Regions from separate parts of the Paenibacillus sp. FSL K6-1330 genome, predicted to be linked through region 2. Evidence: a T-box and tRNA genes for the amino acid it is inferred to sense, from the RefSeq annotation. Region 2 holds a T-box; the other holds one or more tRNA genes.
What was found. The T-box of region 2 lies ahead of argS (arginine--tRNA ligase). A T-box ahead of a tRNA ligase gene usually reads a tRNA of that ligase, here a tRNA-Arg.
Positions count from the first base shown of each region.

Region 1: it has a tRNA-Arg gene. The T-box ahead of argS (arginine--tRNA ligase) is inferred to sense a tRNA for this amino acid. The anticodon was not compared.

Region 1 covers NZ_CP150269.1:228,025-231,441, reverse strand. The annotation lists gene gap (type I glyceraldehyde-3-phosphate dehydrogenase) at 1-474, opposite strand, end outside; gene NYE54_RS01140 (sugar-binding domain-containing protein) at 574-1,617, opposite strand; tRNA gene NYE54_RS01135 (tRNA-Arg) at 1,988-2,062, shown strand; gene clpP (ATP-dependent Clp endopeptidase proteolytic subunit ClpP) at 2,224-2,820, shown strand; gene NYE54_RS01125 (hypothetical protein) at 2,960-3,205, shown strand; gene NYE54_RS01120 (DUF4163 domain-containing protein) at 3,366-3,417, opposite strand, start outside.
Region 2 covers NZ_CP150269.1:1,931,990-1,935,406, forward strand. The annotation lists gene NYE54_RS08535 (hypothetical protein) at 1-36, shown strand, start outside; gene argS (arginine--tRNA ligase) at 129-1,991, opposite strand; T-box leader at 2,049-2,271, opposite strand; gene NYE54_RS08545 (class I SAM-dependent methyltransferase) at 2,330-3,094, opposite strand; gene NYE54_RS08550 (EamA family transporter) at 3,238-3,417, opposite strand, start outside.

The DNA.
Region 1 (3,417 bases), 1.7 Mb from region 2:
AGGAGCCAAGCAGTTGGTTGTACAAGAAGCGTTGGAGATTACAGTATGGTTAGCTGCATCGTATTTGTCTTCGTTAACGCCCATAACGATGGTGATATCTTCGTCAGTTGCTGGAGCGGAGATGATAACTTTCTTAGCGCCGCCTTTCAAGTGAGCGGAAGCTTTGTCTTTCGCTGTGAAAATACCAGTGGATTCTACAACGATTTCAACGCCATACTCAGCCCAAGGCAATGCTTCTGGGTTACGCTCAGCGAATACTTTCACTTCACGGCCGTTTACAACGAGTGCGCCTTCTTTAGCTTCAACTGTTGCATTAAGTCTTCCGTGAGTTGTGTCATATTTCAAAAGGTGTGCCAGCGTTTTTACGTCCGTCAAATCGTTGATTGCCACGATTTCAACTTCGCTGTTGTTCAGCGCAGCGCGGAACACGTTACGTCCAATACGTCCAAAACCGTTAATACCTACTTTAACCATGAGTAGTTCCCTCCATATTTGTAAAATTTATATATTCAAGATTGGCCGTTAAGCCAATCAAGACAACAATAATGAAAAATCAGTTGTACGCCCGTGGATTCAAATACCGGCGTCAATCTCCTTCTCGACTTCCAGTGCAGCTGCTTCATCGGTAACGAGAATATCCTCATGTCCGAATTTTAGCACCGCGTGAATCGCCTTGCCCTTGCCTTGCCCTCCAGCAATGCCGATGATCGTCTCTGTCTGCATAATATCCTCAAGCCGAAGCCCAAGGGTAAGCATTTTGTGGACAACTTCACCATCTTCACTAAAGTAGTAGCCAAAGGATTCCGCAATCGCGCCATCTGCCTGCAAGTTCTGAATAGAGTTTTCATCCAGCTTCCGCCTTCTTGCCATTTCCATGGCATCTCCGATGCCGTGAATAATGACTCGGCAGCGCCTGATCACATCCACAATTTCCTGGATATGCTGATCTTGCACCAAAGACTGGTAGGCATCTTCGCCTAGCAGATCTGGTACATGAAGTAATCGGTACTCAGCCCCCACACGCTTTGCCATCTTGGAGGCAATGGTGTTCGCTTGAATCTCGACACTCTCCCCGAGACCGCCCCGGGCAGGCACAAACCAAGTGCTTGTCAGCGGTTCGCCACCAGGTAAAGAGGACATCTGCTCTGCTACTTCGGCGAGCGTGGAGCCGCCTGTTACGGCGATCGTATCTCCATCCTTTACAAAGCTTAGCAGCGTTCTTGCTCCGGCACGGCCAAGCTCGCGTTTGACTTCCGGAGATAACTCACTGTCACCGGGAATAATGACCACTTTACGAAGCCCGTAAGCCTGACGAATCTTCTCTTCCAGTTCAACCAGTCCGAATAACTCATTCATAACCGGTTCGAGTTCCTCCAGCAAGCATATCCCTGAGCTGCTGATCCGCATGCCAAGCGTTTCAATCTCGATTAGCCCCTGCGCTTTCAGAAGATCAGTCTCTGCTCTGAGGACACGCTCGGTCATCGAGAGTGATGAAGCCAATGTTCTTCGGCCAACAATTCCGGACAGCTTGATCTGATGAAGGATGGAATATCTTCGTTTAAGAATTTCCATCAGATCCGGCAGAAGCTGCTCTTGTATTTCTAATAGGTTACGCATGCATTCCACTCCTGCAAACTTCGTCTCGGCTCTCCTCTACCTGGTCGTAAAATGTCCCAGTTGAACTTTTTAAGTCCCACCCTTATTCTAACCAATAATCCTGCCGGTTGCAAGTGTCCGAAAGTATATTTCTCTACCCCAAGCATTCTTATTCATTATGACCAACTACAGGCTTGTCTATATAATAGGAACAAAGTTTTGTCTGCTATTGTATTTTTGAAATAGATGCGGTATAATCAACTTCGTTGCTAATTTTTTAGATATCAGAAAGTATAAACTTCGCGGAGTCAGCTTCCTGATATCGCAAGAAAAACTACCGCTAAACGCGGTCTGTCTTCTTTGAATGTACGTCGATAGACATTTTTCTTATGCGCCCGTGGTCCAATGGATATGACGTAGGCCTCCGGAGCCTGAGATCGAGGTTCGATTCCTCGCGGGCGCGCCATTTTATCTTTATTCTCTATACTGATTACCCTAAAGTGCCCATGACGGCTCTTTTTTTTACCCAATAGTTTGACTATCTTTGACTTTTTGATTTAAATTGTTTATCATGTGGGTAATACGGTAACAGTATTTATATGAGGTACTTAAGAGGAGGTTTTCCACGTGAGTTTTATACCTATGGTCGTTGAACAAAGCAACCGCGGTGAGCGGGCGTACGACATCTATTCCAGATTGCTGAAAGACCGCATTATCTTCCTCGGCTCCGACGTAAATGACGTGGTCGCCAATTCCATCATTGCCCAAATGCTGTTCTTGTCGGCTGAGGATCCTGAGAAGGATATTCATCTTTACATCAACAGTCCTGGCGGTTCCATTACCGCAGGTATGGCGATATTCGATACGATGCAGTTCATTAAGCCGGACGTTTCGACGATCTGTGTCGGCATGGCTGCTTCTATGGGTGCATTCCTGCTCAACGCAGGCGCTAAAGGCAAACGTTACGGTCTGCCTAACAGCGAGATTATGATTCACCAGCCGCTCGGCGGCGCACAGGGTCAAGCTACGGATATTGAGATCCGTGCTCGCCGCATTCTCAAAATGCGTGACAAGCTGAACCGCATCCTGTCTGATCGCACTGGCCAACCGCTGGAGCGCATCGAGAAGGATACCGATCGCGACTACTTCATGACGGCCGACGAAGCCAAAGAATATGGCCTGATCGATCAAGTATTAGAGAATACACCGCCGCAAGGCTTATAAAAGAAATGAAGTAAAGGGCAGGCGCCGTTATCTGGTGCCTGCCCTTTCTTATTCTCTGAAGGGGATTTATTGAAAACTTCAATTCGGGAGAGTGAGAGTATCCCCTTCGGTCGCTGTTGAAATCAGGAAACTGGAATGAATGGATAGGTTGTTTCCCGATTTCAAAGGCGAACGCGTTGCTCCTCCGGGGATACTCTCACTGGAGGGGACAACTTTTTCAATAAAACCTAAAGACGGTAAGGCGCCCCTCCTAAAAGGCCTGCCTTACCTTGAAAGGAGGGGAATAAAGGAAAGCCACGCACCGTGCAGAAGCAGTGTGCAAAATGTACAAAACATGCAAATTGTCATCGAGGCAAGCCTCTCGATAAACGCGAAAATCCCCTGATCATAGGAAGCGGGAGTATGCGCTCCACTCCTTCGTGATCAAGGGATTTTCCGCCAATGGTTCCAGCACAGCGTTACATCAGGACAACATAATGTTTCTAGACAAGCTATAGTATGAAAATAAATGATTGCAGTTTACACAAACCGCTTACCGTATATTCTTACTTCCACTCTTTCAGGTTCAGCTCAAATTCCGGGAATCCATAGGCATAC
Region 2 (3,417 bases):
GTCCAGGTCAGACTGACCGTCAGAGGATTGCAATAATATATAAGATAGCCACCGTACTTGTTCAACAAGACTAGTACGGTGGCTTTTTTTAAATACAGCATGATTCGTTAATTTCTTCAGAGGGAGATTTACATCCGGCTTGGCGTGGGCAGTCCCAGCACTTCCAGCGCTTCGCCAAGGATGTTCTTGAATAAGGAAGTGAGCCATACACGGAATTGGAGCACTTCATCCGCCGATTTTAGAATAGGGCATGCCGAATAAAAATTGTTGAACAAAGAGCACAGCTCATAAGTAAAGTTGCAGATGGCGCTTGGGGATAGATCCCGCCCGGCGGCGTATAGGGTATCATGCCAGGTACTGATATGGCGAAGCAGAGCATGCTCCGCTTTTTCCATAGCAGGGAACCGAGCAGGCACAGACGGCGCAACACCGGCTTCTTGAGCTTTATTGAGCACGCTGAGTGCACGCGCGTAGGAATAGAGCAGGTATACCCCCGTATTTCCTGATATTTCAGTGGCCTGCTTCAGATCGAACACCACCTCGGTTTGCAGTGCAAAGCGAAGCAGGTAGTAACGGATGGAGGCGGCTGCGATCGTATGACTGGACAAACCGTTTTTATCGGAACGGGTATCTTCGATGACCTTGGCTACTTGGTGGATAAGCTCGGTGATTTTAATTCCGATTCCCTGACGTCCGGACATCGCATAGGACGCTTTCCCATCGGTAGTATCGATTCCGAGGTCCGCAGCCGCAGAAGGGCTTAACGAAACAACACCGTAGCTGACATGACGGAGCTTGTCGGCCTCTTTATGGAATCCCAAGCTTTCCAGTGCCTGCTTCACCATCGCCTGCGGGTACTGCTGTCTGTAATCGATGACGTTGATGACCATGTCTGCTTTGCCGAAAGAGAGCTGCTCGCCATGGGTACTCGTCGTCCACACCTCATCCGTGAATTTTTTGTATACAAAATCATTGGAGAGCACACCGTATTTCCACAAGTGGTAGGCGATGTCTTTGGCCGTGTAAGTCAGAATGCCATTGGAGCGGACGAGCACTTTATCCATACTGTGGTCTGACTCCGGATCGTCCACGGCTTCCGTTCCTGTTTGCTTGAGCACCCAGCAGCCTGCAAGTTTACCCTCGGTTTCCTGATGGAAGAGCGGCGTATTCTTCAACAGTTCGAAAGCGGACGACCAAAATCCCTCTCTGACAATGCTGCTCTCCCACACAAGCAGATCATAGTCAATGCCGAACTGCTTCATTTCTTCAAGATGCTCTTTGACGATTCTCTCGGCAACGAGCAGTCCGATCCAGGATAAATTCTGGTTGCCCTCTTCCAGTGCGTGCAGAACCTCAGTCCGATGCTGAACCAGCCCAGGCTCCCTTTCATAGGCTTTATTGGTACTTGAGTACACGTCCCAGCAGTAATCGCCGAACCGGGCATGTTCCTTCGATAGCGGCGTGTGGAGCATCCCAACCACCGTATCTGCCAGTTGATTGCCAAGGTCGTCGATATAATTATGAACCTCTACCTCGTAACCAAGCTTCCTCATCAACCTGACCAGCGTATCTCCGATACAGGAGTTTCTTAGATGGCCGATATGGGCGGATTTGTTCGGATTAATGGAAGTGTGCTCAATGACAATCTTCTCGTTAGCTGCCGGAGGCAGTTCAAAGTGGTGCCCGGCCCAATATTCCCAATCGATACGCAGATTCATAAAGCCTGGGGCTACAATCTCCGTGGAATAGACCAGTTGTTTGTACGACGCGTCCTGCTCAAGCTCGGCTTGAATCAGCTCGGCAATGTGCAGCGGAGCCTTACGAAGCAGCTTCGCAAGCTGCATCGCAATATTGGTGGCATAGTCCCCATGCTCCATGCTGGCAGGCTGCTCAATGCGGATTGGAGTGGAATCCGGCAGTTTGGAGCCCAAAGCTTCACACACCTGGTTTACAGCTTGTTGAAGGCTTGAAGTAATCAAATGACTTAACAAATTAAATCCCCCTTTTTGAAAAAACACGTCAGAAAAATCAAAAAAGCCCTCATCTCTTAAAGAGACGAGGACTTGTGCTCGCGGTACCACTCTTGTTGTTAAACCGAAGGGTTTAACCACCTTTATACGATAACGGTGTAAGCCGGGGCTTCCTACAGTATTTCACTTCGGAAGACCATCTCCTGGGTCCGCTTCACGGCCGACTTTGTACCGGTTTCCACCCTCCCGGCTCGCTTGGACTAAAGTCAAGTGCAGTTACTCTCCCAATCAACGAAAATCACATGTTCAAGTTTTTCATATTATTAACCATTCTATTTAGAAAATCAACCCTAAAATGACTAAACCTTCTCTGCAAAGACACGCAGGCGCCTGTAATCTCCATAAAACGCATCCTCATGCCAGAGTGTCGCTTGGGCAGCTTGGCTGATGCGGGCAATGGCTTCGTCCTTCTCATCAGCCGAGAATCCAGTGAAGAAACGATCGCCAAAATGCAGCAGCCAATACTTCACGCCATCCTTGCCCTCAGGCAGCTTCGTAGGACGGTCAAAGTGATGGGCGATATGCACGCGGAACCCTTGGGATTCAAGCAAGGTCGCATACTGGCCCAAGCTGGGAAAATACCACGGATTCCGGCTGTCGGCATCAATTCCATAATGATCGGCGAACACTGTTTTCAAGGCTTGGTAAATTCCGTCGATATTCCCCTTGCCTCCAAACTCTGCAACGAATCGACCACCGGGCTTGAGTGCGCCATAGACGGAGCGTACCACACCAGCAGCATCCTTCATCCAGTGTAGGGCGGCATTCGAGAAGACAGCATCATACGGCGTTTCGGTTTCGAAGTTCTGTCCGTCTCCGGTCATAAACGTCAATTCAGGATATTTGCTTTTGGCGCGCTCCATCATCTCGGCCGAATCATCCATGCCGGTTACATGAGCACCCGAAGCGGAGATTTCATAAGCCAAATCACCGGTTCCGCAGCCGAGATCAAGAATCCTTTCTCCGGGTTGAGGCGCAAGAAGTTCTGCCACTCCTTTTCCATAAGCCGAGACAAACGATAACTGCCGATCATAATCGTAAGCTTTCCATACTTGCTTTGACATAACAACACTCCTTCACCCATGAATTATCCTCATTGTGACATGTTCACCTTATAATTAGAAATATATAAATGTGATAATGTTGATAGGTTTTATCAATAAAGGAGCGGACAAAAAGCCGCTGAGCAGCGGTTTTATGTAGAACATTATTTGACGGCAACAAGAAGAGCGCCAACAGCAATGAGTGCAACGCCGGCTGCGTTAATCCAGGATATCTTTTCTCCAAGAAAGACAAAGGCCAGAATGACCGCGATGACAACGCTCAATTTATCGATAGGTCCGACCTGCGATACTTTGCCGTATTTGAGTGCGAGAAAATAAAACAG